Regions from separate parts of the Lachnoclostridium phocaeense genome, predicted to be linked through region 2. Evidence: riboswitches for the same ligand, from Rfam matches in the RefSeq annotation. Region 2 holds a riboswitch; the other holds the start of a gene.

Region 1 (15,279 bases), on a different contig from region 2:
AGGAGACACAAGAAGTATCTCCTGTCCTATCCACATACTGACAAGCTGCCACACTGCCAGCCAGACAAGAACGGCCCACAGCCTGATCTTTCCTTTTCTTTTTCCTTCCTTACTCTCCGGTGTAGTAGAAGTCATCATCTGGTAATTTTCCTCCCACAGCTTCCGGATTCTGGTCGTTCAGAACAGAAAGATATCCGGACAGCTTCTCCTGCATCTCATCGCCTGTAATGCAGACAATATTGCACTCGGGGATTGCTGTCTGAGCCACTTCCGCGGTGACAATGTCGTACTGACCTACAAGCTGTGCAGCCTCGTCCACATTTTCGTTGACAAAATCAACGGACGCTTTGTATCTCTCAAGGAAATCGGACACTGCTTCCGGGTTCTCTTTGGCAAATTCTGTTCTCACAACCACAACACCGGTAAGCAGAGCGCCGGGTTCCTGCGCGTCTTCCTGCACTTTGTCCCACTCTTCTGTCAGATCCAGGGCAACCCTGAGATCCGGATTTTTCATCTGGGCTGTTGTCACAAAAGGCTGGGGCAGCATGGCGATGCCGGAAGGATCCTGGGCCAGGGCCGCCACGCATTCAGAATGTTCGCTCTTCCACTCAATGGTCACATCCGCCGCCGGATCCAGGCCGTTCTGCTGAAGAATATAATTCAGGGCATACTCCGGCGTGGCTCCTTTCCCGCTGGCATAGATGGTCTTTCCTTTCAGATCCGCCGCAGACTGGACGGTGTCGCCATTCTCTACTATATAGAGAACTCCCAGTGTATTGACGGCCAGAACCTGAACACCGCCCTCCAGTTTATTATAAAGAACAGAGGCCACATTGGCAGGCACTGCGGCAATGTCTGTCTCTCCCTGGGATATTGCCGGTGTCACCTCGTCTATGGATGCTGCTATAGTAAACTTATAATTTTCGCTGTCAACTTTTCCATTGTCCACATCGTCCATCAGACTGACCATTCCCATGGCAGTGGGTCCTTTCAGCGCTGTCACATTCACTTCCACAGGCTCCGTCTCTTTTGTATTATCCTGGCTTTCGTTGCTGTTGCCGCATCCTGTCAGCATGGATACCGCCATGGCGCAGGCCATGAGGATCGCACTGAGCTTCTTCATTCTCTTTTTCATAATTTATGTCCTCCTTCTCTTTGTCTGATCATGTCCAGAAAGTATTATAACGCCCCAAAGCCGGGGTGTAAAGGCAGGCGGCCGTGTATTTTTTACAGTTATCCTTTCTCCAGGACATAAGAAGACCCGGCCTTCTCCGTCCGGGTCCTCTCTTAAGGTTATGATATCCTATATACTTATACTCTACAGATTATATGGCCGGAAGAGATGACGCGGAATTCCGTCTACCATGACGGGTGACACATCTCCCTGGATCAGTGGGCGCACATAAGCAACAAATTCGTCTGTCACGCCTGTGCCCTCCTCATTGACCCATTCTCCTGGCACCAGTTTCTCATCGTTGGCAATCTTATGCACGTCCTTTACTTCCGTGCCGCACTGGTATGGATCGTCCGAAAGTCTCTGCAGAACAACCATCTTTCCGGAATCTCCCTCGTCCGCTGCTTTCACTGCAGCACCGCCTACCTGATAGGCTTCCAGGATATCCACCCTGGATGCCGCATGGGAAGCGGATCTCTGAAGACTGCTCAGCTCGATAGCACGGGTCTTGCATCCGATCTCGCCCGCAATAAAGCTGGCCAGATAGGAAGCTGTCCCGGAAAGCTGCTTGTGTCCGAAAGCATCCACAAAATCTATGCTGCTGCCCAGCTCGCACACATAAGTACCGTCAGCTGTCCGTATTCCTTCGGAAACGGCAACGACAACAGAAGGTTTCTTTGACAGAAGCTCTTTTACCTTATCGCTGAAAGCATGCAGGTCAAAGGAAATCTCCGGCAGATAGATCAGATCCGGGCCCTCGCAGTCCTCGCCTTTTGCCAGAGCTGCAGCTCCGGTCAGCCAGCCTGCATTTCTTCCCATAATCTCTACAATGCTCACAAGACCTTTGCTGTACTCCAGACAGAAGCTGTCACGGATGATCTCTTTCACAGATGTGCCGATGTATTTTGCAGCGCTTCCGTAGCCCGGTGTGTGGTCCGTAAGAGCCAGGTCGTTGTCAATGGTCTTCGGGCATCCGATAAAACGGGTCGGGTGTCCCGTCACAATAGCGTAGTCGGAAAGTTTCTTGATGGTGTCCATGGAGTCATTTCCACCGATATAGATAAACGCCTCAATATCCAGCTTGTCGAGAATAGAAAAAATTTTCTCGTACACCGCTTTATCCTCATGAATCTCCGGCAGTTTGTAGCGGCAGGATCCGAGGAAAGCTGCAGGCGTCCTCTTCAAAAGTTCTGCGTCCAGCTCTGTGGTGATATACTCTGACAGATCCAGATACCTCTCCTGCAGAAGGCCCTGTATGCCGTGAAGCATTCCATACACTTTATTTGCCCCGCGGTCCTTCGCCGTGCGGTATACACCCGCGAGACTTGAATTGATGGCGGCTGTAGGGCCGCCAGACTGACCTACGATTACATTTCGTTTCATGCTATGCTACCTCCGTCCTTTAAATATCGCGCCGCATGTCCTCTCTCCCGGATCAGGCGGGCACTGTACATTTCCGGCGCTAAGCTCTTAATATATCTATTTTAGTATATTTAGCCATATCTGTCCAGCAAAAGAATATTTTTTTGTACATTTTCACAACTACTCATCCTTTGCCCAGTGATAAGCATAGCGGACCGCCTTATTCCATCCCCGTATCTTATTCTCCCGCTCCTCCTCAGGAATCTGAGGCATAAAGATCCGGTCACTGGCCCAGTTTTTCAGCACTTCTTCCTTATTCTCCCAGTATCCGACGGCAAGTCCGGCCAGATAGGCAGCCCCCATAGCCGTGGTCTCCACACATCTGGGCCGGTTCACAGGGGCATTGCTGATATCCGCCTGGGACTGCATCAGGAAATTGTTGGCGCTGGCTCCTCCGTCCACTTTGAGGGAGCTCAATGTAATGCCTGCATCCGCTTCCATAGCCTTCAGCACGTCATTGACCTGATAGGCAAGGGATTCCAGGGTAGCCCTGATGACATGGTATTTATTGACTCCCCGGGTAATGCCCACAATGGTTCCTCTGGCGTAGGGATCCCAGTGAGGCGCACCAAGGCCCGTGAAAGCCGGCACCACATAGCAGCCGTTTGTGTCTGGCACTTTATTTGCCATATATTCCGAATCCTCGGAGGAATCGATCAGACGCATCTCGTCCCGGAGCCACTGGATAGCTGCTCCGGCCACGAAGATGGATCCTTCCAGGGCGTAGTTCACCTTTCCGTCCAGTCCCCAGGCAATGGTAGTGAGCAGGCCGTTGTCAGAGAACACCGGCTTTTCCCCTGTATTCATCAGCAGGAAGCAGCCTGTACCGTAGGTATTCTTTGCCTCCCCGGGCTGGAAACAGGTCTGGCCGAAAAGAGCCGACTGCTGGTCTCCGGCCGCCCCTCCGATGGGGATGCTGCCGCCAAAGTAGGAGGGATCGCTCTCCCCGTAAATACAGCTGGAAGGCTTCACCTCCGGCAGCATAGTAACAGGGATATCAAGAAGCTTCAGGATATCTTCATCCCACTGCAGGGTATTGATATTAAAAAGCATGGTCCGGGATGCGTTAGAGTAATCTGTCACGTGAACTTTTCCCTTTGTCAGCTTCCAGATCAGCCAGGTTTCCACTGTGCCAAAGAGGAGTTCTCCCCTTTCAGCCCGCTGTCTCGCACCCTCCACATGGTCCAGGATCCACTTGATCTTTGTGGCGGAAAAATATGCGTCAATCTTAAGACCGGTTTTCCGGCGGATCATATCTTCCAGGCCCTCTGCTATCAGCTTGTCACAAAAACCTGCTGTCCTGCGGCACTGCCACACAATGGCATTGCAGACGGGCTCCCCTGTCTTTTTGTCCCACACAATAACAGTCTCCCGCTGATTCGTGATACCGATCGCAGCAATGTCCGTAGCCTCCGCCCCTATCTTGCTCATGGCCTCCACCGCTACCCCAAGCTGGGTGGACCAGATCTCATCCGCATCGTGCTCCACCCAGCCCGGTTTCGGGAAATACTGAGTGAACTCCTTCTGAGCTACGCTGCATATATTCCCCTGTTTGTCAAACAAAATACAGCGGTTGCTGGTGGTGCCGGCATCCAGCGCCATCACAAATTGTTTCATAATTGTCCTCCTTTTTGCAATTCCGGACGTAATACTTTTAAAAAGTATTACGTCCGGAATTGCAGTAACTGGTATGTTATTTTGTATTTACCTCTGAATACTTTCCTTATTGTCTGTTATCCTATTGAATTATCTGCCTGCTTCTGCGTCTTCCCTTGCCAGATAGCGGCGGGTATAAGGGCACACGACAAAGCATTTTCCGCACAAGTCCGCCTCGATCCCGGTGCGCTGCCGCATAAGTTCCACCTGTTTCTTATAGCAGGTATCCTTGTCGAACAATGCCTCCCGGCCCATGCCTGCACTCCACAGTGTCCCTTTCAAGGCATGTGCAGGACAGTTATCCACACAGGCCCTGCAGGCGCCGCAGCGGGAACTTGTGACCGGCTGTCCGCAGGGAAGAGGGGCGTCTGTGAGAAGCGACGAAAGGCGGATGGCTGAGCCGAACGCTTCCGTCACAAGGATACAGCTTTTCCCTATCCATCCAAGCCCTGCTCTCGTGGCCACTGTTTTGTGGGGAAGAGGCGTGATCCAGTTTTCATCCTGGCTGACTCTGTCCGTAGTCTGTGCATAGGCCCTGAATCCCCGGCTTTTCAGGAAATCCTCTCCGGCCAGCACGATCCTGTTCAGTTTCTGATTCAGGGAATGGTAGGTCTCATAGTATTCCAGCGTGGGGCCGTCCTGGATCTGCCGGACGATCTTTTCCGGAACCGGGACAGCCACGGCCACACCCACAGGATATGGCGGGGTATGCTCCTGCCGGGACATGATTTCGGCCAGATCCCCGCACCCTGCCAGCGCAGCCCCTTCCTGCTCCAACACAGATTTCAGTTCTTTCCAGAGTGTATCCTCCATGCCCTGTCCCTCCTCACCTTACAGAATGGCAGTACTTAACAGTATTCACATTACAGCAGGACCTTAAAGCTCTTCTCATCTTCCTCCAGCGGGAGGTCTTTCCCATCGATCCAGTCAATCTCGATAAAGCTGTCGTGGTTCAGGCTGTACAGGAGCTTGTCCACAAGCTGGGGCCTTCCCTGGATCTCCAGCGTCACGGTCCCGTCCATCTCATTTCTCACCCAGCCTGTGATCCCCAGGGATTGGGCCAGGTATTTGGCTTTGTAACGGAAACCCACGCCCTGCACCCTCCCGCGGAAATTCAATTTTTTTCTGACTTCAGCCATATATTCCTCCTGTTCTCTTTCATCTGAGGTATTGTTTTTATTCTAATTCTTTTTCCACAGGCTGACAAGTCCTTCCAGTTATATCCGCATCATCTCCGACATGATGCAGCCGCCCGCCGCTCCGCAGGACAGGATTTCCTTCATCTGACCCGTGCCCATATGTATACCGCCGATGGCCCACACCGGCACATCCGCCAGAGCGCAGATTTCCTGCAGAAAGGCGGTTCCCCGGGGAGGCAGCCCTTTTTTACAGTCCGTAAGATAAATATGCCCCGCAGTCAGGCAGGTGGCGCCCAGCCGCAGCGCTTCCTCAGCCTCCCGCACAGAATGGACCGATGTTCCCACATGGATGAATTCCTTTAAAATCCCCGTTTCCCTGTATCTTTTCATAAGCGCCAGCGGCAGGTGGATGGCATCCACCCCTGCACATAGCGCAGCTTCCGGGTATGTATGATATACGCAGGGCACCTGGTACTCCCGGCAGATCGCAAGCACCTGTCCGGCCAGGCGGGCGTAATCCTCCTCTTCCAGATCCTTCTCCCGCACGATCACAGCCGCCGGATGTAACTGACAGACCCGGCGGATCTGCTCCAGGTAGGGCCGTGCGGCCAGATGGCGGTTTGTCACCACCGCCACCCGGGACAGGACGTCCTCATCCGGAAGGCCTCTCTTTGCCATTTCTTTCCTACACATAGATGTACTCCGCCATGACAGGCTGCAGATGGTTGGACTCCAGGGCATGATAGACCTCATTAACCGACCGGCCGTCTGAAATTTCGAACTGTTCGTCGCCCCGATCCGCCACATCATCGCCGTGCTCTCCGATACCGGTGCTGACTCCCGCCGAGATCTTGGTGGCAGCGATCTGCACCAGGTTATCCCGGACTCTGGCACATTCCCGGCTGGATATGGTGATGCTTGCAAAAGGCATGAACAGCCGATAGGCGCAGACTACCTGGAGAAGCTGGGCCTCGTGGACATCCATGGGATTGATCTTGTCATTGTTGATAATGGGACGAAGCCGCGGACAGGAGAAGGCGATCTCCCCGTGGGGATATTTCTTCTGCAGCAGATATGCATGCATGCCGGTGGCAAATGCATCCTTCCGGAAATCGTCCAACCCTAAAAGGGCGGCAAATCCCACACCTCTCATGCCTCCCATAAGGGCCCGCTCCTGGGCGTTGAACCGGTAGGGAAAGATCCGCTTGTGTCCGGCCAGGTGGAGAGTCTCATATTTGTCGGAATTGTAGGTCTCCTGGAAGACCGTCACATAGTCTGCCCCGCATGTTTGCAGGTACGCATACTCGTCCGAGTTCATGGGGTAGACCTCCAGCCCGATGACACGGAAATATTTCCTGGCGATCTGGCAGGCCTTTCCGATATACTCCACAGTAGATTTCTTCCTGCTCTCCCCTGTCAGGATCAGGATCTCCTGCAGCCCGGTCTCTGCGACAGCCGCAAACTCTCTCTCCATCTCCGCCTCGTCAAGCTGGGCCCTCTTTATCTTGTTGTGGCAGTTGAATCCGCAGTAAATGCAGTAATTTTCACAATAATTTGCGATGTACACCGGCGTGAACATGGCGATCGAGTTGCCGAAATGCTTCCTGGTCTCCGCCTGTGCCGCCTGGGCCATCTCTTCCAGGAGCGGCATAGCTGCCGGGGAGAGAAGGGCCTTGAAATCTTCCGGGGAGCGGCTTTCCTTTGCAAGCGCACGTCTCACGTCCGCTTCCGTGTAGCTGTCGTAGTCATAGCGGTCCATCTCAGCTATAACTTTGTCCATCACTTCCGAGCCGATATCCTCCATATCCGGCAGGTACGTCATATGGTCGATCCGATTCTCCCGCTGATGCTCCCGGATCTCATCGTTTAAAATGCTCTCATTTATATGATTTTCTGCGCTCATTTTCGCAAGCCTCCTTCTATGCCAACTGTTAATCTCTCAGATACCCGGTAAGCGGCGATGAGGCGCTTCCTCCTTTTGCCCGGACACTTCCCATCCCCGCAAGGTAAGCGGCGCGTCCCGCCTCCACAGCCAGCTTCATGGCGCCGGCCATGGCCGCGATGTCTCCCGATGTGGCGATGGCGGTGTTGGCCATAACAGCGGCAGCCCCCATCTCCATGGCCTCACAGGCCTGAGAGGGCTTCCCGATCCCAGCGTCCACGATGATGGGGAGATCGATCTCATCAATGAGGATCTGGATAAACTCTTTTGTACAGAGCCCCTTATTGGAACCGATGGGTGCCCCCAGCGGCATGATGCAGGCAGCTCCCGCCTCCGCCATGTCTCTTGCCATATTCAGATCCGGGTACATGTAGGGCATGACGGTAAACCCTTCTTTTGCCAGGATCTCTGTGGCCTTGACCGTCTCATAGTTATCCGGGAGCAGGTATTTGGTGTCCCGCATGATCTCGATCTTGATCAGGTCACTGCCGCAGACCTCCCTTGCCAGCCTTGCGATCCGCACCGCTTCCTGGGCGTTTCTCGCACCGGAAGTGTTGGGCAGGACAGCCACCTCTTCCGGTATGTAATCCAGGATGTTGGCAAGTCCTCCCTCATTTGCCCGGCGCAGGGCCATAGTCACGATCTGAGCCCCCGCATGCTCCACGGCTGCCCGGATCAGGTCCAGGGAATATTTTCCGGATCCCAGGATGAACCTGGATGTAAATGTATGATCTCCCAGTTTCCATGTGTCTTTTTTGCTGTCTATCCTTGTTTCCATTTTCTTTCCTTCCCCGCCGGCTTTTCCTGGCCGGCGCTTTTTCATTTCTTCGTCTTTTCGTTTCTGCCTGTGATAACTTCCTAACTCTCGCCCAGTATGAGCCTGATCACCATGTTGGCCTGATGAGCCGCGCAGAGAGCCACCCTGGGCGCCATAAGCCCCCGTCCTGCTGCAGCCTCAGTTTTCTCATCCCCGCACAGGTAAAAGCGGGAGACAACTCTCCTTGTGTGGATCTCATTGCCGTCCCCGTACCCTGCCATGCCGCTGGCGGCCACCAGATATTTCTCCGGCAGCTGCTCCAGCACCGTCCGGACAAACATGGCCTTCTGCTCCGCAACGTCAAAGGCCTCACAGATATAGGTGTCGTCCCGCAGCAGCCCGGCAGCGTTCTCCTCTGTCACCCGCAGGCAGTCTGTCCGCAGATCCAGCCAGGGATTGATCCGCAGCAGATTCTCCCGAAGGGCCTCGGTCTTTGGCATGCCCACCTGGTCGGCAAAATACTGCTGCCGGTTCAGATTGGTCACATCCACCCTGTCAAAATCGATCAGATGGAGATGTCCCACCCCCAGCCTGGCAAGGCTGACCGCTATATTTGACCCAAGACCTCCAAGGCCCGCCACCGCCACCCGGGCGGCGCTGATCCGTGCCTGGATGCCCTCTGTGTGGCGACTTACGAGGGCCTGCCGGATCTCCTCTTCTGTTACTTGGATGTTCTGCATCTTCTCTAGCCCCCTCCCACAAAACTTACGACTTCCAGTGTATCTCCGTCCTCGATAAGGCGGCTCTCATACTCCCTTTTGGGCACAATGGAGCCATTTTGCTCTACGGCCACCCGGTCCGGCCTGTATCCCTTTTCTTCCAGAAATGCACTGACAGAAAGGGACGACGCAAACGTCTCCGGCTGTCCATTAATGCGCGCTGTGATCACAAAACCCTCCTCCTTTCTTCCGGGCAGTCGTCCTCTGGTAAGGGACAGCAGAAATATGTCCCAAGAAAAAAAGGTTCACGAAAGAATACACCCGCGGTGGTGCACCCCTTCGTGAACCGTCCTTATCCATTCACTGTTCACTCACATGGTCCTGCCCTGTTCTGTTGTCTGTAAATTTCCTGACCTGCCCGCAAAATAAGAAAAGGGAAATGGCATCATGCCATTTCCCGCAGTCTCTCATCTATTTCCCTACGTTGGCATTATCCAAATCAGGTTCCCGGGTCGAAGTTCCCAACTTCCTCTCAGCCTGTCTACAAGCTCCCCCTATGCAATTTACATGTCCCAATATACCCACTTTGCCAGGAAAAGTCAATAGCTTTTCCTCTACTCGGCTTCTATGGCCTCATATCCCTCCGGGATGGTGATGCCCAGCTCCTCACAGATAGCGGGATTGTACTTTTTCGTCACCTGGGCCGCTGTCTCCACCTCCATGGATGCAATGTCTTCTCCCTCTGCCAGTATCTTGTATGCCATCTCGCCGGTCTGGTATCCCAGATCGTAGTAGCTGATGGAGAGCGTGGCCACGCCGCAGCCGCTGCAGATGCCCTCCTCTCCCGCGATCACCGGGACCTTGGCGGGAAGGCAGATATTGTTGATGATCTGGGTGTTGGACGCCATGGTGTTGTCCGTGGGGATGTAGATGGCATCGCACTCCTCCACCGCGTTTTGAGTCACAGACTGTATCTCGTTGGAGTCGGCAGCTGTGTACTCTTTGTAGGAAATGCCGTCCGCCTCCAGCTCTGCCTCAAAAAGCTCTGCCTGGTACTTGGAGTTGGACTCTGCGGAGCAGTAAAGGATCCCCACTGTCTTCGCCTCCGGCACAAGCTCCAGCAGCATATCCTCCTGCTCTTCGATTGGCGCCAGGTCGCTTGTCCCTGAAATGTTCACTCCCGTGGCTCCTGTCCAGTCGTCTATTCCCAGCGCGCTGCCATAATCAGTAACGGAAGTTCCCAGGATCGGGATGTCTGACGTCGCCTGGGCTGCTGTCTGGAGAGGCAGGGTAGCGTTGGCAAGAATTAAATCTACATCAGAAGAAACAAAATTATTAACGATGGTGGAGCACATAGTCTGCTCTCCCTGTGCGTTCTGCACGTCAAACTCTACATTGTCCTCGCCAAACAGCTCCCGGCAGGCATCCTGAAACCCTTCCGTGGCCGCATCCAGAGCCGCATGCTCCATCTGCTGGCAGATTCCTATAGTATATGTACCGCTTCCGCCTGCGTCATCTCCGCTGCTTCCAGAGCTGTCTCCTGAGCTGCTTCCGCAGGCTGCAAGTGCGGCTGTCATGACTGCTGTCAGTAAGATTGCTGTTACCTTTTTTAACTTCATGTCCTTTTCCTCCTGTCGCTTTATCACTTAAAACTTCTACACTTTATAGTGCTAAAGTATTTATGAAATAAATTATACAGAGATACGCAGAAAAGTCAAGCCCTTTTTTATTTTCTTTTCACACGTCCTCTGTATACCCCTTTGCTCCACATGGCAGCGCCGCAAGCTGCACCTCAGCCACAAACCAGTCTTCCTCCATACGGGCGGCGATATCTCCCTCCATCCTGCGGGCCAGCTCTCTGGCAATGGAGAGGCCCAGCCCCGTGGAGGTCCGGCTCCTTGCCTCATCTGCCTTGTAGAACCTGTCAAACACATGCTCTGTATCAATCTTGTCCGGACAGGACACCTGGTTGGCAAAGGTCATGACAGCCCTGTTCCCCTGCCTCTTGAGCGCAATGCGGATCTTCTTCTCGCCGTGGTCCATCCCGTTCTTAATGAGATTCTGGATGACCCGTCTGAGGGCACGGGGGTCTGCCTCCACACAGATTTCCTCCTCAGGAATGGAAAACTCCGGTCTGATCCCAAGCGCCAGCCATTCCTCGTAGTAGGAAAACAGCGTCTCCTTCAGGATCCGGTTCAGCCGGCAGGCTGTCCTCTCTATTTCATAGCGCCCGCCCTGGAGTTTCGTGTAAGTGAACAGCTCCTCCAGCATCTCCTTCAGACTGCCGATCCTCTCCTGGATGATGCGGATATACCGTTCCTGCTCCTCCGGGTCTCTGGTCTCCCGGAGGAGCTGAAAATACCCGTCCAGGGAGGTGAGAGGCGTGCGGATATCGTGGGACAGGTCCGTGTAGATGCGGGCAATCTCTCCCTCCTTTTCCATGTACTCTCTGTGTTCACTTTTCATCTCCAGCAATAGTTCATTGAGCTCTTCTGCCAGCTCGCCCACCCCGCCGGCCCGGATCTGGGTCGTGATGAGCATATTGCTGTCGTGCTCCCGCAGGAACGCAATCTGGCGGCAGATGTCCTTCATCTGCCGCTGGTATTTCCACAGCACTGCCGCCAGGATCACGATACCTGTTATAAGGATAATAGTCAGCATCCTGTCTCTCCTTCTGTAAATGCTCCTCCTGTTGACTTCTCCTGTCCCCTACACATCCCTCTTCTGGAACACGAGAGCCCCCAGGCCTGCCGCCAGGACAAGGAACAGGGCCGCTGTCAGCAGCGCTCCTGTCACGTCTGACGCGGAGGGCGCCAGGGGGAGCATGGCAATCTTTCCCGTGATGGTGTGGGAGATAATGTCAACATCTCCAGCCCCCATCCTGCGCAGCAGTGTCTCCGCCCCGCCGTACAGGATGATAGCCAGGTTCTGGCAGAGCAGCACCCCCAGCACCATGCTCAGCACGCTGCTCCGTATGATCACTGTAAGGGCACACAGGACCACCATAAAGGTACAGTGCAGCGCTGTCTGCGCTCCCAGATAAGGGAGGAACTCGCCCGGGTCACCCCAGGCCAAAGCTCCAAAAAGCAAGGCATCAGAAATCGCCTCAATGGCCACGAAAAAGAGGATGGTAAACACTGTGTACACCATCACAGCCACCGCCTTGGCCGCCACAAGGGCCGCCCGGCTCCTCACCTGTCCCGCTGTGTTCTTCACATAGCCGCTGCTCATGTCCGCCCCGGAAAACAAAATCGTGAATATAGCAATAAAAAGAGCTATAAATCGCCCCTGTATATTTGCCGCAAACAGGTCAAACACAGTCACCTGCTCTCCAGGTGTGGTGGGGAGAGTGACAGTCATACCCAGATTGGGCGTCTCCTCCCCGCTCTCATCCGGCGAGGAGGGACTCACCTGCACCATATCCACCGATGCCTCGGCCGCCTTCCTTGTGTCTGCCCGATACTCATCCCGGCTCATGATATTAGTAAAAAGCACGCACCCCGTCAGCACGATGAGGATCACATAGGCGCTCCTTGTGTGGAGCATCCGGTATGTTTCCATTTTTATCATATTAAGCATTTGCCCCGCCTCCTGTCAGTTTTAAGAAATAGGTCTCCAGCTCCTCGTTTGTGACAGAGATGCCCCGCACAGGGATTCCTGCCTTTGCGAAGGCCATGTTGAGCGCCGCGCTCTCCTCCAGCCTCTCAAAAATATAGATGTGCTCCCTGTCTGCCACCTGGTATCGTTTTATTCCCAGGCGGTCCATCACCGGAACAGCCCGCTCCGGGTCATCCAGTGTGACCTCCAGCCTCTCGCTGCATTTTTCCATCAGCTCTTCGTTCGTCAACTCCTGGAGAAGAGTCCCGTTGTGGATGATCCCGTAGTCTGTGGCTATCTTGGAGAGCTCCTCCAGGATATGGCTGGAAATGAGGATCGTCATATTCCTTTCCCTGTTCAGCTTCAGCACCGTATCCCGCACCTCCGCGATCCCCTGTGGGTCCAGGCCGTTGATGGGCTCGTCGAGGACCAGCAGGTCCGGCTCTCCCACCAGGGCCAGGGCGATGCCCAGCCTCTGCTTCATGCCCAGGGAGTACCTCTTCACCGGCTTCTTGCCCACGCCCCCAAGGCCCACGATATCCAGAAGCTCCTCCTCGTATCCCCTCTTGTACACGCCAAGGAGCATGCTCTTCATTTTCAAGTTGTCTCTGGCAGACATGCTTCCATAGAGGCCCGGCCCCTCGATAAGGCAGCCCACCCTGGAGCGTATCCGGCTCAGCTCGCGGCCCCTGCACCCGAACAGCTCGATCTCTCCCGCCGTGGGGGAGGCCAGACCGCTGATCATCCGCAGGGTAGTGGTCTTGCCCGCTCCGTTCCTGCCGATAAAACCGTATATCGCCCCCTTCTTTATATGCATGCTCACCTGGTCTACTGCCCTGTGCCTGCCGTACTGTTTTGTCAATGCTCTTGTCTGCAGCAGCAGCTCACTCATATGTCTCACTCCTTTTCTCTCGATCTGTCTTACATTCTAAGGACCTTTCCTTAATCCTTCGCAAATAAAATCTAAAGAAAAGGTAAAGCTTACCGGGGCATACGGTAGCCGATACCCCATATAGTCTCAATGTACTCCTCCTGCGTCTCCTTCTTTATCTTCCTGCGGATATTGCTGATGTGCACATCCAGCGTCTTGGTCTCCCCCATGTAGGGCTCCTCCCAGGCGTACTCAAAGATCTCCTCCTTGCTGTAGACCCGCCCCGGGTGGGACAGGAGGAGTTCCAGGATGGCAAACTCCTGGCGTGTAAACCGGGGCAGCTCTCTTCCCCTCACAAAGACCTTAAAGGGCTCCTTGTCCAGGGTCATCTTCCTGTGGCTCAGAGTGTCCCCGGCAGCCTCGGCTGTCCCCCGCCTGCGCAGCTGCACCTCGATCCTTGCCAGCACCTCCCGTATCTCAAAGGGCTTTGTCACATAGTCGTCCGCCCCGCTCTTTAAGAGGTCCACCTTGTCGTCCAGCCGGTCCTTCGCAGTCAGCACAATGACCGGGATATCCCTCTTTCTGCGTATCTCCTCCAGCACCCTCTCCCCGGACATGCCCGGCAGCATCAGGTCCAGGAGGACCAGGTCAAAGGGCTCCATGTCCAGGCGCAAAAGCGCCTCAGTGCCGGAGTAGGCCTGGCTGCAGGTGTAACCGCCCTTCTCCAGCGCCTCTCTAAGCAGGTTATTGATGTTTGTGTCGTCGTCTATGATCAGAATATGGCTCATTCAGAATGTCTCTCCTCCATGCAGCTGGCGGATTCTTCCGCCTTTTCCTATCATTGTAGCAACATAAAATTCGAAAAACAAGACGGTTTTCTTACTCTGCATTCTCCCGGCCCTCTTCCCTTAGACACCAAAATAATCCCGGATCTCCTTCATCCTCTCTGTCTGCTTCACCTGGAAAGGACAGCGCCTGTCGCAGTGGCCGCATCCAGTACAGCTGGAAGCTTTCTTCTCCAGATTCAGATAGTGGTTCCTGGCCAGCGCATCCCCTGCCATGGCAAGGTCATAGTACTTATTGATCAGCCCCACATCCAGGCCGGAAGGACAGGGCTGGCAGTGGTTGCAGTAGACACAGACGCCTTCCGCCTCCCGGGGTGCAAAGGAACCCAGGACAGAGTAGTCCTTCTCCTCTTCCGCGGCCTCAAAAAAGCCCAGAAGGCGACGCAGATCCTCGGTTCCCCTAAGGCCGGGGAGAACAGTCAGTACGCCCGGCTTGTCCAGGGCATACTGGATACACTGGTACTCGCTGAGGGCCTGCCCAAAGGGTGAAGTCCCTGCGTTTAAAAGCTGTCCACCCCCGAAGGCCTTCATAACAGAGATGCCGACTCCCTCCGCCTCGCACCGGCGGTACAGGGCCGTCCGCTCGTCTACCGTCCCGATGGCATAGTCTCCGTGCCGGTAGTCATAGGCCGGATTGATGCTGAACATGACCATGTCGATGAGCCCTGTATCCAGCATCCGGTTCACGATCCCCGGCGTGTGGGAGGAAAGCCCGATATGGCGCATGACTCCCGCCTCCTTCAGCTGCTTCATATAGTCCAGCGTGCCGCCCTCCAGGACTTTCCTGAGGTCTGCCTCCTCGTCGATGCAGTGCACAAAGCCGAAGTCAATGTAATCTGTCTTCAGATTTTTAAGCTGCCAGTCCACAGACTTTTTGATCCGCTCCAGGCTCAGGGTCCAGCCATATTTTCCCGTCCTGTACTCAGCCCCAAAATGCACCTGGTAGTAGAGCTCTTTCCTTCTGTCTTTCAGAGTCTCTCCGTATACAGCAAAGGGAGACGCCTCTGACATGGCCAGGTCAAAGTAATTGACTCCCCGCCCGACAGCCAGCTCCAGGGCCTTCCTCATCTCCTTCTCACCGCCCTCGCCGATATATCCTCCTCCAAGTCCGATCACGCTGATCTTCTCTCCTCCTCTTGGAAGTATACGGTATTCCA
Region 2 (15,279 bases):
GCGTGAGCCGCGATCTTGGAGGCGATGATGCCCTGCTTCACATCCTCCACATTTGGCAAGGCCAGATGCTCTGCCGGTGTTACATAGCAGAGGAAAGCCGCTCCGCTCATAGCTGCTACAGCGCCGCCGATTGCTGCTGTGATATGATCGTACCCCGGTGCAATGTCTGTGACAAGAGGCCCCAGCACATAGAAAGGCGCTCCCATGCAGATACTCTTCTGCACCTCCATATTGGCCGCCACCTGGTCAAGCGGCACATGCCCCGGTCCTTCTACCATAACCTGTACATTGTGATCCCAGGCCCGTTTTGTCAGTTCGCCAAGGCGCACCAGCTCCTCGATCTGGCAGACATCTGTAGCGTCAGCCAGACAGCCGGGACGGCAGGCGTCTCCCAGGGAGATGGTCACGTCGTACTCCTCACAGATATCCAGGATCTCATCAAAGTACTCGTAAAACGGGTTCTCCTCCCCTGTCATGCTCATCCAGGCAAATACCAGGCTTCCTCCCCGGCTCACAATGTTCATTTTTCTCTTGTGTTTCCGGATCTGCTCAATGGTCTTGCGGGTAATACCGCAGTGAAGAGTCACAAAATCCACCCCGTCCTCTGCGTGCAGACGGATCACATCAACAAAATCCTTTGCCGTGAGAGTCGCCAGATCTCTCTGATAGTGGATCACACTGTCGTACACCGGCACAGTCCCGATCATAACCGGGCACTCGCTTGTCAGCTTCTGCCGGAAAGGCTGGGTATTGCCGTGACTGGAGAGATCCATGATGGCCTCCGCTCCCAGATTCACGGCGCTCATCACCTTCTGCATCTCGATGTCATAGTCCTTGCAGTCCCTGGATACACCCAGGTTTACATTAATCTTTGTGCGGAGCATACTGCCCACTCCCTCCGGATCCAGGCAGGTGTGGCGCTTGTTGGCGCAGATCGCCACCTTTCCCTCTGCCACAAGCTGCATCAGCTTTTCCACCGGCATGTTTTCCTTCTCTGCCACCCTCTTGATCTGGGATGTCACGATGCCCTTGCGGGCTGCATCCATCTGTGTTGTGTAAGTTTCCATTCGTCCTACCTCCATTTGCGTTTTTCCTTCTTTTTCTGACGCCGGCCATGGAAACAGCGGGGAGAAGAGGGATCCTTTCCCCTTCTCTCCATCCGGATGCCGACGCCTTCACCTCTGTATAACACGGTGATCATCATGGCTGTATTTCCTCCTTTTTTTGTACAACCAGATTTTTCTATAGCGACACAAAGTGGTGTCCCCAGTCTGCCGCTTTTTCAGAGGGCAAGCCCTCCGATCTGCATATTTACCCAGCTGCCCGCAGCTGGTTCATGACGCCGCCCTTCTCTAACACTGTGATCAGGATAAATGCCAGTATACTTCCTGCCACGGTGGACACGAGAAACGGGACAACGTACACAAAAAGTCCCGCAGGCTCCATCCCCATCAGTAGTTTGGCTGCAGGGTAGGCGCAAAGTCCGCCCAGGATGCCTGTCCCAAGTGCCTCAGCCACACAGGTGGGCGCCAGCTTTTTCCAGCCTGCATAGACCAGTCCGCAGCAGAGGGCTCCCACCATACTGCCAGGAAAGGCCAGAAGACTTCCGATCCCCAGGATATTGCGCAGAAGACTTGCCGTAAAAGCGATTCCTACGCCCCATCCGGGTCCCAGCGTCACTGCGGCCAGAATGTTGACCATGTGCTGCACCGGAGCGCACTTGCTGCCCGCTATGGGAAAACTGATCAGACTCCCCACGACGGCCAGAGCTGTGAGAACTCCTGCAAGCACCAGTTTCTTCGTTGCTGTATTTTGTCTCATCAATACACAGCTCCTTTCTCTATTTGATCAGATGCACGGAACAAAAAAGAGATGCACGAGGGCATCTCCTATTAACACACGAACACACATCCCTACGTTGGCATTATCCAAATCAGGTTGCGGGTCGAGACGATAACAGCCTCCTCTCAGCCGGCTAACGGCCAGCTCCCCGTGACACGCTTATCCAATTGTATCTGATCCATAATCATTATAGACCTGAGAAAACCTATTTGCAAGGATTTTCGCCAAAGAGCCGGCCTGTTTTCATCCTTTTCCTATTCGTTTTCCAGACTGATCCTGGGCAGATTCCACCGGTAGCGTGAGGCAAGGCACCTGATCACCAGCACCAGCATCACCCCTGCAAACATGGCGGCCGTCATGCCGGTCACGCTGTAGAGCGCCGTACACGCCACGGCGCCTGCTATGGAGGCGCAGGCATAGATGTGGCGGACAAATATGTAGGGCGGAACGCCTGCCATAACATCTCTGAGAAGTCCGCCCCCCACACCGGTCACTGTCCCGGTGAAGATCAGAAGGAAGGCGTTATCCCCGTATCCCTGCTGGAGGCCTGCGTTTACCCCTACCACTGTAAAAATTCCCAGTCCCACAGCGTCCATCAGCATCATAGCCCCGTCATACAATTTTCCCAGCCTTTCGCTGGACAGGGACTGCCGGAAATACATCACCCCGAAGACAAGGCAGGACACCAGGACAGCCACCGTCGCATAGACCGGATTTCGGAACACGTTGGGCGGTATGATCCCCACTACAATGTCCCGGACAGCCCCTCCGCCCACGGCGGTGATCACTCCCAGCACGCACACGCCAAATATATCCATGGATTTTTGAATCCCCACCAGTGCTCCAGAGACAGCAAAGGCCACTGTGCCAATGACCTCCAATATAAAAACAACATTATCTTGAACACTCATTTTCTTCTTCCTCTCACACGCATCATTGTCTGACAGGGCTGCCGCAAACCGGCTGCCTGCCATCTGTATAACCTGTATTTATTTTTTCTTCAGCGTCCTGATATGATGGCTGCCGTAGAGCACAAGGGACAAAAGCATCATAACCACGCAGATCCCGATCAGTACCTGTGACACCTGTGCCGGGATATTGTACCAGAACAGATGGAGAACCATCATGGCGTAGAGAAGCCAGGTGGTGACTTTCCCGTGCCAGTCTGCCCCGAATACGCTGCCCGTCTTCCGGATTACCAGAAGTCCGGTAATGCCCATGAATATTTCTTTTACAACCATGATCCCAAGGGGAAGCACCATGAGAGGAAATCTTGTCAGAAGACAGGCCAGCATGGCCGCCTGGGTCAGTTTGTCTGCCACTGGATCCAGCACCTTTCCCAGATCGCTTGTCATGTGGAACCGTCTCGCTATCAGACCATCCGCCGTATCCGTCACACCAGATATGATCAGCACGATCCCGGTCCATATATAGTTCTTCTCCACACAGTAAAGCCAGGCGAACACCGGGATCAGACAGAGCCGGAAAAAGGACAGGATGTTGGGAATGGTCAGTATTTTATGTTTTGAAGTTTCTTCTCGTATCATCTTGATGCTCCTTCTTTATTTTTTATGCGGATCATCCGGTTCCGGCCGGACGTATACAATAAAGTATATACCAACGCCCGCGGACAGACAAGGTGTTACGGGGCAAAAAAGACGTGCCGGGCAGAAGTGTCTTCCGCACAGCACGTCGAAGCTGCAGATATACGATTCTATACCGCAGAAACCTAGTCGTGGATCTTGTAGTTGGCAAGCAGCATTTCCGCCACACCCGGCGCCTCCGGATCGTGGTGTCCCTTTCCCGTATCCAGGGCACGGATCTCTTCCATCTCGCTGTCCTCCAGCTCAAAATCAAAAATGTCTATATTGCCCGCAATCCGCTCCGGGTTGGTAGATTTCGGCAGGACGATCAGTCCCTCCTGTATTTCAGATCTGAGAATGATCTGCCCTGGGTTCTTTCCATATTTTTCTGCCAGTTTTACAATAACCGGATGACTAAGAAGAGCCTCATCACCGTGCCCTAACGGCTGGTACGCCTCGATCTTCACATCCGCCTCGTCCAGAAGCGCCCTGAGTTCTCTCTGCTGGAAGAAAGGATTGCACTCCACCTGGTTCACAGCCGGCATGGTGTCAAACTGAGGAACAAATTCCTTCCAGATCGTTGGAGTCATATTGCTGACGCCGATGGATTTTATCCTGCCTTCCTTCTTTGCCTCCTCCAGCGCTTTCCACGCGCCGGCCACATCGCCGTATGGCTGGTGCAGCAGATACAGATCCACATAGTTCAGACCAAGCTTTTCCAGGGATGTCTCCAGTCCTTTTCTGGCCGCCTCGTAACCGTAGTCCTGGAGCCAGAGCTTGCTTGTGATAAAGATCTCCTCCCGCGGGATCCCGCTGTCTTTCACCGCTTTTCCTACGTCAGATTCGTTAAAATAAGCTGCTGCTGTATCGATATGGCGGTAACCTGCCTTCAGCGCCTGGGATACGGCCTCGTATGCAGGCCCGTCATTGGGCACAAGAAATACGCCAAATCCCACTGCCGGGATTTTATTACCATCGTTCAATGTGATCATTTCCATGACTCTTCCTCCTTTTAAACCTATGCATTACAGGAAACCACTTTTGTTTTCCCTGTTTACATTTTAGTACACAGTTTCAAAAAAGTACAATGCCAATGGAGTATTATAGTATAACTAATCTGCATACTCTTGCCGTTCAAAACGCCTCTTTAACCTTTAAGCCTACAGGATTTCTGTGCTTTCTCCCTGCACAAATACGGCCTGGTCGTCCGTGAGCACTTTCAGCTCAATCTCCTGTCCATATTTTCTGATTTACAATATACTTTCCATAATTTTGTCTATTCTGCCATATTGCCAGATTGCTTTATGTCAGTTATAATAAAAGCCACTCAACGGGAAAATCTTTTCCCTCATGTCATTGTCAAATGACATTCTTTTATTCAACCGGCGGTTTCCGCCTTTTGTTCCCTTTTATATGAGCTCTTAAAAGGTTGCAGCTTTCTGTTTTTATGTCTATAATGGAGGTGTAACATTTGAAATCAAACTTCATAAATACTGATGAATATCCCGAGGCAGACAGGCAGTGGACACCTGCATCCGGGACGGGGTTCTGAAGGATATTCTGACAGAGCAGAAATCGGAGGTGATCCAGATGGTTCTGGAGACGTTTGACCAGGAGAAATATGAAAAGGCTATGCACCAAGAGGGCTATGACGACGGTTATTCTGACGGCAAAAAGGACGGCTATTCCGATGGCAAAGCAGACATGTTTCTGGAGCTGATCCGCAAGAAACTGGCAAAAGGCAGCTCTCTGGAAAAGATTGCACGGGAACTGGAGACAGATCTGGAAACGGTACAGAAGCTGGCTGATCAGATATAAATATAAGCACAAGTCAAAAAGTCTTTCCATAGAGAACAGGAGGGCAGATCCTTCTCTGTCCTCCTGCTATTTTCACTTATGATATTTCTTCTTTTCTCTACCAGGCGTCAAACAGTGAGAGCTGGTTGCTCTCCGGCAGATCTCCGAAAAGTCCCAGATCGTTCATCAGATCAATAACTGTCTTGCTGACTTTGGTCCTCTGGCGGAAATCATCCCTGCTCAGGTAGGGTCCCTGCTCGGAAGCGGCCTCCACAGCCTCGGCAGCCTTGTCTCCCATTCCGTCGATACTGGAAAGGGGCGGCATCAGCTTACCGTCCACGATCTGGAACCTGGACGCCTTTGCCTTGTAGATATCAATGGGCACAAACTCGAAGCCCCGGGCGTACATTTCCTGGACGATCCTCATGTCTTTCAGTGTATCCTGCTCCTTCTTGCTGAGGGAGTCCTTGCGTCTTTCATAGTCCTTAATGTAGAAATTGAGCTGTTCCTTCCCCTGACACATAAGCTCGTAGGAGAAGGCGTCCGCACGGATACCGAAGTAAGCCGCATAGTAGGCCAGCGGATAGTTGATCTTGCAGTAGGCGATGCGGTAGGCCATCATAACGTAAGCTGCCGCGTGGGCCTTGGGGAACATGTATTTAATCTTCTCACAGGACCAGATGTACCAGTCCGGCACACCATGCTCTGTCATATCTTTCTTAAAGTCCGGCCACTCTTTACATTTTCCCTTGGCCACAGCTCCTTTACGCACCCTCTCCATGATGGTAAAGGACTCCTCGCTGTCCATCCCCTTGTTGATAAGATAGGTCATAATATCGTCACGGGTACAGATGGCCGTGGAAATAGTGGCCTTTCCGCTTAAGATCAGCTCCTGGGCGTTGTTCAGCCACACGTCCGTCCCATGGGACAGACCAGAGATACGGATCAGGTCAGAGAGCGTCTTTGGCTTTGTATCCACCACCATCTGGATAACGAAATCTGTACCAAATTCCGGAATACCCAGACATCCCACCGGACATCCTCCGATGTCGGAAGGCTTGATGCCCAGAACTTCCGTTCCCTGGAAAAGGCTCATAACACCGGGATCATCCAGAGGGATCTTTGTTGCGTCAAACCGGTTGTCCGTCTCGTTGTATTCGTTATCCATGGCCGGGGAGCTGATATACTCCTCCAACGTCTTGATCATGGTAGGATCATCGTGTCCCAGGATATCTAGCTTCAGCAGGTTGTGGTCAATAGAATGGTAGTCAAAGTGGGTGGTCACGATATCCGTATGCATATCATTAGCCGGGTGCTGTACCGGAGTAAAAGAGTTGATATCCTCTCCCAGCGGCAGAACGATGATTCCACCAGGGTGCTGGCCGGTGCTCCTGCGGATACCGGTACATCCCTGTACGATCCTGTCAATCTCGCAGGTACGCTTTCTCTGTCCCCGCTCCTCAAAATAATTTTTCACAAATCCAAAGGCCGTCTTATCCGCCAGAGTACCAATGGTGCCGGCCCGGTATGTCTGACCGTCACCGAAGATAACCTCTGTATACTTGTGCGCATTGCTCTGGTAGTCTCCGGAAAAGTTCAGGTCAATATCCGGCTCCTTGTTTCCCTTAAACCCAAGGAATGTCTCAAAGGGGATATCAAACCCGTCTTTTACAAGTTTTTCTCCGCACACCGGACAATTCTTGTCCGGCATATCCATGCCGCAGCCTCCGGCGTATTTTCGCACTTCATCTGAGGTAAAATCGCTGTAATGACACTTGGGACAGTAGTAGTGGGGACTTAATGGATTGACCTCCGTGATCCCGGCCATGGTAGCCACAAAAGAGGACCCTACCGATCCACGGGATCCTACCAGATAGCCGTCCTCCACCGACTTCCATACCAGCTTCTGGGCAATGATGTACATAACGGCAAACCCGTTGGAGATAATGGAGTTCAGCTCCCTCTCAAGACGCTCCACCACCACTTCCGGCAGATCCTCGCCGTACATCTCATGGGCCTTGTTGTAACAGATATCCCTCAGCATCTGATCCGAGTTGGGAATCACAGGAGGGCATTTATCCGGCCGCACTGGCGAGATCTTCTCCACCCAGTCCGCGATCATGTTGGGATTATCGATGACCACTTCTTTTGCCTTAGCTGAACCCAGGTAGTCAAATTCTGCCAGCATCTCCTCTGTCGTCCGCAGGTAAAGGGGCGCCTGGTTGTCCGCATCCCCAAAGCCTTTTCCCGCCATGATGATCCGGCGGTAGACTTCATCCTCCGGATCCAGGAAATGGACGTCACAGGTGGCCACTACAGGCTTGTTGAACTTCTCCCCCAGCCGGATGATCTTTCGGTTGATCTCTTTTAAATCTTCCTCCGAATGGACATTGGATACTCTGTCACTGTCGATCATAAAGGCATTGTTTCCCAGGGGCTGGATCTCCAGATAGTCATAGTAATCCACAATACGGGCAATCCTCTCCTCGGACTTGTCATCCAGGATGGCCTGGTAAAGCTCGCCCGCCTCGCAGGCGCTCCCCAGGATCAGGCCTTCCCTGTATTTGGAAAATTCACTCTTGGGTATCCGGGGATGCCTTGCAAAGTAATCCAGGTGGGACTTAGAGATCAGTGTGTAAAGGTTTGTCCTTCCAATATCGTTCCTGGCCAGGATAATGGCGTGGTAAGAGGGCATCTTCCTTACAGAGTCCGCATTGTTCTTCACCCCGAACCGGTTCAGTTCCTTCAGTGTATGGATGTCCCGCTCTGCCAGCATCTCCACAAATTTCTCAAAGATCTCCGCCGTGGCTCCCGCATCATCCACTGCCCGGTGGTGATTTTCCAGGGAAATATTCAGAGCCTTTGCCACAATGTTCAGCTTAAACCTGGACAGGGTGGGCAGGAGAACTCTGGCCATGGCTACCGTGTCCACGGAAGTAAAATCCGGCTGGATATCCTGGTAGCGGCAGTTCTGCTCAATAAAGCTGACATCAAAGGATGCGTTGTGAGCCACCAGCACACCGTCCCCGATAAACTCCAGAAACTGCGGCAGCACTTCCTCGATGGGAGGGGCGTCCATGACCATGGCGTCGGTAATGCTGGTGAGCTGGGTGATCTTAAACGGAATCGGGATCTGCGGGTTCACAAAAGTGCTGAACTTATCTGTGATCTTTCCCTTCTCCACCTTCACGGCCCCGATCTCGATGATCTTGTCCTTGATGGGGCTGAAACCTGTGGTCTCCAGGTCAAAGACAATGAATGTACCCATCAGATCCTGCCCTTTTTCGTTGATGGCCACATCCGACAGGTCATCCACCAGGTAGGCCTCCACCCCGTAAATAACCTTAAAGGGATCGTCCTTGTCCAGTGTCTCTATGTAATGGTTGGCGTCTGTAAACGCCTGCACCACGCCGTGATCCGTGATGGCGATGGCTTTGTGCCCCCAGTCGTGGGCGCGCTTCACAATGTCCTTCACCTCGGAGACGCCATCCATATCGCTCATCTTCGTATGGCAGTGCAGTTCCACCCGCTTCTCCGGAGCCGTATCCTTTCTGGTCACGGTAAAGTCCGGGATCTTCCGGATGCCTGTGACAGAACCGATGGTCAGCTCCCCGTCGAACTTGTCGATCGTCGTGACGCCCTTGATCTTCAGGAACGCACCCATCTTAATATCCTGGAGCATATCCGGAAGCTGCTCGTTGCGGACAAACATTTTCACCATAATGGTGTCCGTAAAATCCGTCACCGCATACATGATGATGGTCTTTTCATTCCGGATCTCCCTGGTATCAAAGCTGATGACCTTGCCCCGGATGGTGATCTCTCCCATCTCGCTGACCACTTCTTTCAGCTCAATGGCCGCATCATCAAAATCACGCCCGTAAATGACATTGGGATCGTCCGATTTCCGGTAAGAAGAAAACTCTCTCTTCCGAAAACCGCCGTTTCCCTTTGAAAATCCACCCTTGAAGCCGCCTTTGGAGCCACTTTTCCCCGCCTGTCCTTCTTCCGGCTTTTTAGCGGGAGCAGATTTGTCCTCTTTCTTCCCTTCAGAGGCTGTGCCCTCTTTCTCCTCCTCCGCGGCTTTTTCCCGCAGAAGCCTTTCCTTGCGCAGAACCTGGTTTTTCTCTACAATGGCGTCTACTTCCTGCTGCAGCTTCAGGTCATTGTACTTCAGGCTGCTCTCCTTGGGCTTCTCATAGACCACACGCACTTCCAAAGGCACATGGAATCGGTCGTTGAACACAGAAGTAAGAAGCTGCACCACGGAGTCCTTCTTTCCCTGGGCGATCACCGTATCCTGAAGGGTCAGGCACATGATATTGCCGTCCTCAAAAGAATAACTGGAAGTCTGGAGCATATTCCGCTCAACCACACTTTTCTGTTCTGCTTCCAGGAGAATACTGTCGTAGTACTCCCGCATCAGATTTTCCGGCGTATACTGGGCAGACAGCTGATAGTCCTCCCTGACCTCGATGCGGATGGGAGCCCTGCCGAAAAGCTGCTCCTTGATCATCTTCTCCAGCTCATAGATCCGCCGTTTCTTGATCAGATGCCGGCTGAAAATATGCACACGTATAAAATCTCTTGCGGAGTTGGAGGCCACTTTTGTGACCTCCACCTCCGCAAGGAGCATCTTCATCTCTTCACTTACCTTTAAAGTTGGAAACACTTCAAAAAACAATTTACTCATTCCAGTGTTCAAGCTCCCATCTCAGTGTGTCCAGAAGTTCCTCTTCCTTTACTTTCTTGACGATCTCTCCCTTTTTGATAAGCAGGCCCTCGCCGATGCCGCCGGCAATTCCGATGTCAGCCTCCTTCGCCTCCCCGGGACCGTTAACCACGCAGCCCATGACGGCCACCTTGATGTCAAGGGGAATGTCCGCCACCATCTGCTCCACCTTATTTGCCAGGCCAATGAGATCGATCTTGGTCCGCCCGCAGGTGGGACAGGAGACTACCTCGATACCGCCTTTTCGCAGCCCCAGCGTCCGCAGGATCAGCTTGGCACTCTTGATCTCCTCCACCGGATCTCCCGTCAGAGATACGCGGATGGTATCTCCTATCCCCTGGTTCAGAATAAGGGCAAGGCCAATGGATGATTTGATATTTCCGGACATGAGCGTGCCCGACTCAGTGATTCCCACATGGAGAGGGTAAGGGCACTCTCTGGCGATCAGTTCATGGGCCTTCACGCACATCAATACATCAGACGATTTGATGCTGACCACCAGATTGTCATACCCCATCTCCTCAATCATATGTACCTTGTCCAGTGCGCTCTCCACGATCCCTTCTGCCGTGACACCTCCGTATTTTTCCACCAGATCTTTTTCCAGAGACCCGCTGTTGACACCTACACGGATAGGGATATTCTTCTCTTTCGCCTTCTCCACCACCATGCGGACCCGATCCTTAGAGCCGATATTCCCCGGATTGATGCGTATCTTGTCCGCCCCGTTCTCAATGGCCGCAATAGCCAGCCGGTAATCAAAATGGATATCCGCTACAAGTGGAATGTGAATCCTCTTCTTAATCTCTCTCAGCGCCAGAGCCGCTTCTTCCGTAGGCACTGCGCAGCGAATGATCTCACACCCTGCCTTCTCCAGACGAAGGATCTGCGCTACGGTAGCTTCCACATCCTCGGTCTTTGTGTTGGTCATAGACTGGATGGCAATGGGATGTCCACCGCCGATCCACACATCGCCTATTCTGATCTGTTTTGTCTCATTTCTGGTCATATCCCTTCTCCTTCTGTATACATATAACTTTCCTATAAGGTCCAATGGAACAAAAAGAGTCCCTCTCCCTGGTCTTCGTCTCAGCTTTGGACCTTTAAAGAGGAACCCTGTTTTGTCTGTATCCTCAGCACCTACTGCCTGTCAAATATCATCTGCTCCCCGTACTCTCTCTCTGTGAGGGTCAGCTGTCCCTGGTCCACACTGTAGGAGAAAGTTGTGGTGAGGTTCGTCAGAGCACTGCGCAGGTTCTCTTCCGTGTACTGGCCTCCGGATTTATCCGCCTGATCAGCCAGCGCGCCTGGGATTTCCTTGAAAGTAACAATCTTTCCATCCCTGTCCAGGCTGTACTGCAGCTCCACTTCAACGGCCTGCTGTTCCACCACATCCGGCAGCGTGACTGTCACTCTTTCATTGTCTTTTATATCCAGTGTAAGCTCACTGCCCTCACTCATCCAGGCACCTTCCAGCGGATTGGAAGTGAACATGCGGACAAGGAAAAATACGGCAATGGCCACGATCACAACGGAGCTGACCGTGATCACGATCCTCCAAAGTTTACTTCTTTCAGCTTCATTATTTTTTGCAATCAGCATAAATATCGTCCTCTCATATGTCTCCTCCCCGGAGACTTTTTCCTTTTTTAAATTATAGGTGGTTTTAGCGGCAGTGTCAACGACATATCCTCCCGCGTCATTTTGCGCCGCTTCGCATCATTTACCGCAACATTTTGTTGAGTATCGACACTATTTCCCCGTCCGCGGCTTTAAGCTGGTAAAATATGGTATCAATACAAAGGAGGAAGAGGCATGTCATTTCCACAGAGACTGAAAACACTTCGCGCGGAACACAATATGACGCAGCTCCAACTTGGCCAGCGCATGAACCTTTCCCGCAGTACGATCACAGGCTATGAAACGAAGCACCGTCAGCCTTCTCACGAGAAGCTGGCAGACATGGCCGAGATCTTCGGCGTCTCTGTAGACTATCTCATCGACGGGGACGAAACACTGACTCCGCTTTCTCGGACACAGCATGAGCGCATCATAGACGAGAAATTTTTCCGTCTCTACTCTCAGCTCTCCGTCACCTCAAAAGAACATGCCCTCGACTATCTTGAACTTCTAAAGCTCAGAGATGAAAAACAGGCGCAGGAACGGCCCTAGAGGAAAGTTCCTGACGCCTGTATTTATTTCACAAAACGCTCGTAAATATACCTGTTGGCCTCCAGCTCCTGGCTGTCATCCAGCTCCTCCAGCTCACCAGAGCCGTATTTCCGCTCCAGAGCCCTGGCAATGAGCCAGTCGCAGACCTGAGGATTTTTCGGAAGCAGCGGACCGTGGAGGTACGTGCCGATGACATTTTTGTACACCACTCCCTCGCAGCCGCTGTTCTCTTCATTTCCGTATCCGTGGAGCACTTTCCCAAAAGGCCTGTTCTGCCCTATAAAAGTCCTGCCGCCGTGATTTTCAAATCCCACTACCGGTGTCTCAAAAAGCTCGCTCTGAAGGACGATATTTCCGATGAGGCGTCCCTCTCCCTGTTCTGTGTACAGATCCACCAGATCCAGGCCTTCAATCAGGCCCTCCTCTGTCCGGTAATATTTTCCGAGAAGCTGGTAACCGCCGCACACGGCAATGACCACTCCGTTGTCCTCTACATAGTTCTTAAAATCCTCCTGGATGTCTTTCAGCTTCTGGCAGACGATCATCTGCTCCCTGTCAGAGCCGCCGCCCAAAAGCACAATGTCCAGTTTTGAGAAATCAATCTGGTCGTTCAGCTCAAACTCAACCGTCTCGGCCTCGATCCCCCTCCAGATGCAGCGTTGCATCAGGCAGGCAATATTTCCCCGGTCTCCATACAAATTGAGAAGATCCGGATAGAGGTGGCCGATGGTGATCTTTCTTGTCTCTTTTCTCTCACTGCTCTCCATACTCCGCATCCCTCCTTATTTCTGTTCCTCAAGTTTTTTCAGCACATTCCTTGTGCCAAAAAGAGCGGTATAGTTCACCAGGACATACAGATTGCCGCAACCGTTCTCCACCCGCTCGCAGATCGCTTTCTCCACATCCGCCTCCAGCTGGGAGGGAATGTCCACATACTTGAGCCGGAGCCGCATATCCTGGCAACGGATGCCGCTGACTGTAATAGAGTTTACATTGGCCTCTTTAAATCTGTCAAAATCCACATCCCACAGCCAGGACACATCAATACCGTCCTGGGCGTTATCATTGATGACAATAATGATATCTTTCAGTGTATCGTCCTGCATGACTGCCGAGATATTTTGATTAAATCCTGCCGGGTTCTTTGCCAGGTTCAGAGTGATCTCAGTCTCCTTAACCCGGAACCGCTCCATCCGTCCGTTCTCCGGGTTAAATGCTGCCAGCATGTCATTAAAGTGGGGCAGTTCCACCCCTGCCGCACGGGCTGCCGTGTAAGCCGCCAGAATATTGTACACATTGTAAAAGCCCCGGTAGTTGGCCGTGATCCTGCGTCCCTCCACAGTGAAGGCGAGGCGGTCTCCCACCTCAATATCTGAGGCATTGTACTGGATGTCCGGCCGCCTGAAATCACAGCTTGTACACTGGTAGACTCCCAACTGGCTGTAATGGTAAAAATCATAGTGGAGGGGCGCGCCGCATTTCTTACAGAAACGGCCCTCCCGGATCTCGTGGGCACTGCTGTCATCCGTCACTTTCTCATTTATCCCGTACGTAATGTATGGATTCCCCGCATCCATGGCCAGGAAAGCGCTGAGGGCGTCATCCCCGTTTACCACCACTTTCATATCCGGGGCACTCTGCATCACTTCTTTTAGAATATTCATCGTGATATCGATCTCACCATACCGGTCCAGCTGATCCCGGAACAGGTTGGTCAGGACCATGTAGTCTGGCTTGAAATAAGGAAAAACTCTTCTTGTGGACGCCTCATCGATCTCAATACAGGCACAGTCCGCATCCAGCCTGCCGGACCATCCGGCCGCCAGCACAAAAGCCGCCGCCACACCATTCAGCATGTTGGAGCCTGTATGGTTGCAGACTACCTTCTTTCCCTCTGCCTCCAGAGCAGCACAAAGCATATTGTTGGTCGTTGTCTTCCCGTTGGTCCCGCAGACGATAAAAATGTCTCCCCGCACCTGGGAAGCCAGCTCTCTCAGTATATCCGGGCAGATGCGAAGGGCAATCTTGCCGGCCCAGGTAACGCCCTGCCTGTGGAAAATGTGTACGCTTGCCGCCTGAGCTGCTTTTGCCGCCCAGACTGCTGCCATTCTTCGTAACTTCATTGCTTTTTTCCTTTAAAAAAATATATTATATATGTACTTATACAAACAGACACAGTCCTGTGCCCGCCTTCATATACTGTATTATTTTACCTTCTGGCCTGTCACAAGTCAACCGCCATTCCCTGACTGCTTCTTTCCATCTTTCCCCTCTTTTCTCCTTTTCTGTTTTGTTATAATTTTCACAATTTTCCCTCTTTTTTTCTTAAATCTTTGTATCTTATTTATATTTACTATTGTATCCCCCCGTGTTATGATACAGACATAAACAGATAGATATTTTTTTAACGATCAGGCGTCCCAGGTACGCACGCTTTCCGGCTGAACTGCCAGGAACATTCGGAAAGCAAATAAACCTTTTTTTCATACAATAGAATCCTTTAAAACGGAAAAACAGCTCCGGGCTTTCAGGCGCCAGGGGCTGTTTTTCTGTTCTCTGTTATCCTTCTATAAGACGCTAGGCCTTCTTTTCCATCATTCCCATAAGGATCTTCTCCGGCGTGATGGGAAGCTCCCTGTGCCATACGCCGGTGGCGTTGAAGATGGCGTGGGCAATAGCCGGAGAGGGGGTGTTGATGACCACCTCTCCAATGGACTTAGCTCCAAAGGGGCCGGTTTCTTCATAGCTGCTCTCAAATTCCACCCGCAGTTTTCCCACGTCCAGACGGCTGGGGATCTTGTACTGCATGAAGGAATTTTCCAGTATTCTTCCTTTTTTACTGTAAGTGATATCCTCATAGAGAGCCATGCCAATGCCCTGGGCCAGGCCGCCCTCTGTCTGGATCCTTGTAAGATTCGGATTCATGGGCGTACCGCAGTCCACCACGGCCACATAGTCCAAAAGCTCCACAGCTCCTGTCTCTTTGTCCACTTCCAGCTCTGCCATGCCCACCATAAGGGGCGGAGGCGATGTAGGAGAAGAGTGGGTCACTGTCACCTGTACCGGCTCCCGGTTTCCGCACATGGATTTTGTGGCAATATCCTTAAGAAACACTTCCTTCGTCCCGTCAGCCCGGCGCACCCGGTCAGCGGC

Evidence for each region. A riboswitch is a leader RNA that binds a small molecule or an ion and turns the genes downstream of it on or off. The one in region 2 is predicted to bind thiamine pyrophosphate.
Region 1: linked by a shared signal. The riboswitch ahead of thiS (sulfur carrier protein ThiS) and the one ahead of thiW (energy coupling factor transporter S component ThiW) in region 2 are both predicted to bind thiamine pyrophosphate.

Annotation. Positions count from the first base shown of each region.
Region 1 covers NZ_CAUGIN010000023.1:25,468-40,746, forward strand. Annotated here, with positions in the region: gene Q5911_RS10715 (ABC transporter permease) at 1-138, opposite strand, end outside; gene Q5911_RS10720 (ABC transporter substrate-binding protein) at 110-1,135, opposite strand; gene Q5911_RS10725 (6-phosphofructokinase) at 1,319-2,557, opposite strand; gene glpK (glycerol kinase GlpK) at 2,717-4,213, opposite strand; gene Q5911_RS10735 (4Fe-4S double cluster binding domain-containing protein) at 4,343-5,065, opposite strand; gene Q5911_RS10740 (acylphosphatase) at 5,116-5,391, opposite strand; gene Q5911_RS10745 (thiamine phosphate synthase) at 5,470-6,084, opposite strand; gene thiH (2-iminoacetate synthase ThiH) at 6,077-7,294, opposite strand; gene Q5911_RS10755 (thiazole synthase) at 7,323-8,111, opposite strand; gene thiF (sulfur carrier protein ThiS adenylyltransferase ThiF) at 8,192-8,830, opposite strand; gene thiS (sulfur carrier protein ThiS) at 8,836-9,039, opposite strand; TPP riboswitch at 9,269-9,374, opposite strand; gene Q5911_RS10770 (ABC transporter substrate-binding protein) at 9,424-10,428, opposite strand; gene Q5911_RS10775 (sensor histidine kinase) at 10,547-11,470, opposite strand; gene Q5911_RS10780 (ABC transporter permease) at 11,519-12,388, opposite strand; gene Q5911_RS10785 (ABC transporter ATP-binding protein) at 12,381-13,298, opposite strand; gene Q5911_RS10790 (response regulator transcription factor) at 13,388-14,065, opposite strand; gene Q5911_RS10795 (aldo/keto reductase) at 14,186-15,279, opposite strand, start outside.
Region 2 covers NZ_CAUGIN010000033.1:12,516-27,794, reverse strand. Annotated here, with positions in the region: gene thiC (phosphomethylpyrimidine synthase ThiC) at 1-1,067, opposite strand, end outside; gene Q5911_RS12675 (hypothetical protein) at 1,073-1,204, opposite strand; gene thiW (energy coupling factor transporter S component ThiW) at 1,312-1,821, opposite strand; TPP riboswitch at 1,894-2,003, opposite strand; gene Q5911_RS12665 (trimeric intracellular cation channel family protein) at 2,097-2,753, opposite strand; gene Q5911_RS12660 (CDP-alcohol phosphatidyltransferase family protein) at 2,832-3,389, opposite strand; gene Q5911_RS12655 (aldo/keto reductase) at 3,572-4,423, opposite strand; gene Q5911_RS12650 (hypothetical protein) at 4,947-5,243, shown strand; gene Q5911_RS12645 (PolC-type DNA polymerase III) at 5,341-9,915, opposite strand; gene ispG (flavodoxin-dependent (E)-4-hydroxy-3-methylbut-2-enyl-diphosphate synthase) at 9,908-10,963, opposite strand; gene Q5911_RS12635 (hypothetical protein) at 11,095-11,556, opposite strand; gene Q5911_RS12630 (helix-turn-helix domain-containing protein) at 11,770-12,126, shown strand; gene Q5911_RS12625 (type 1 glutamine amidotransferase) at 12,150-12,893, opposite strand; gene Q5911_RS12620 (MurT ligase domain-containing protein) at 12,909-14,249, opposite strand; gene Q5911_RS12615 (xanthine dehydrogenase family protein molybdopterin-binding subunit) at 14,704-15,279, opposite strand, start outside.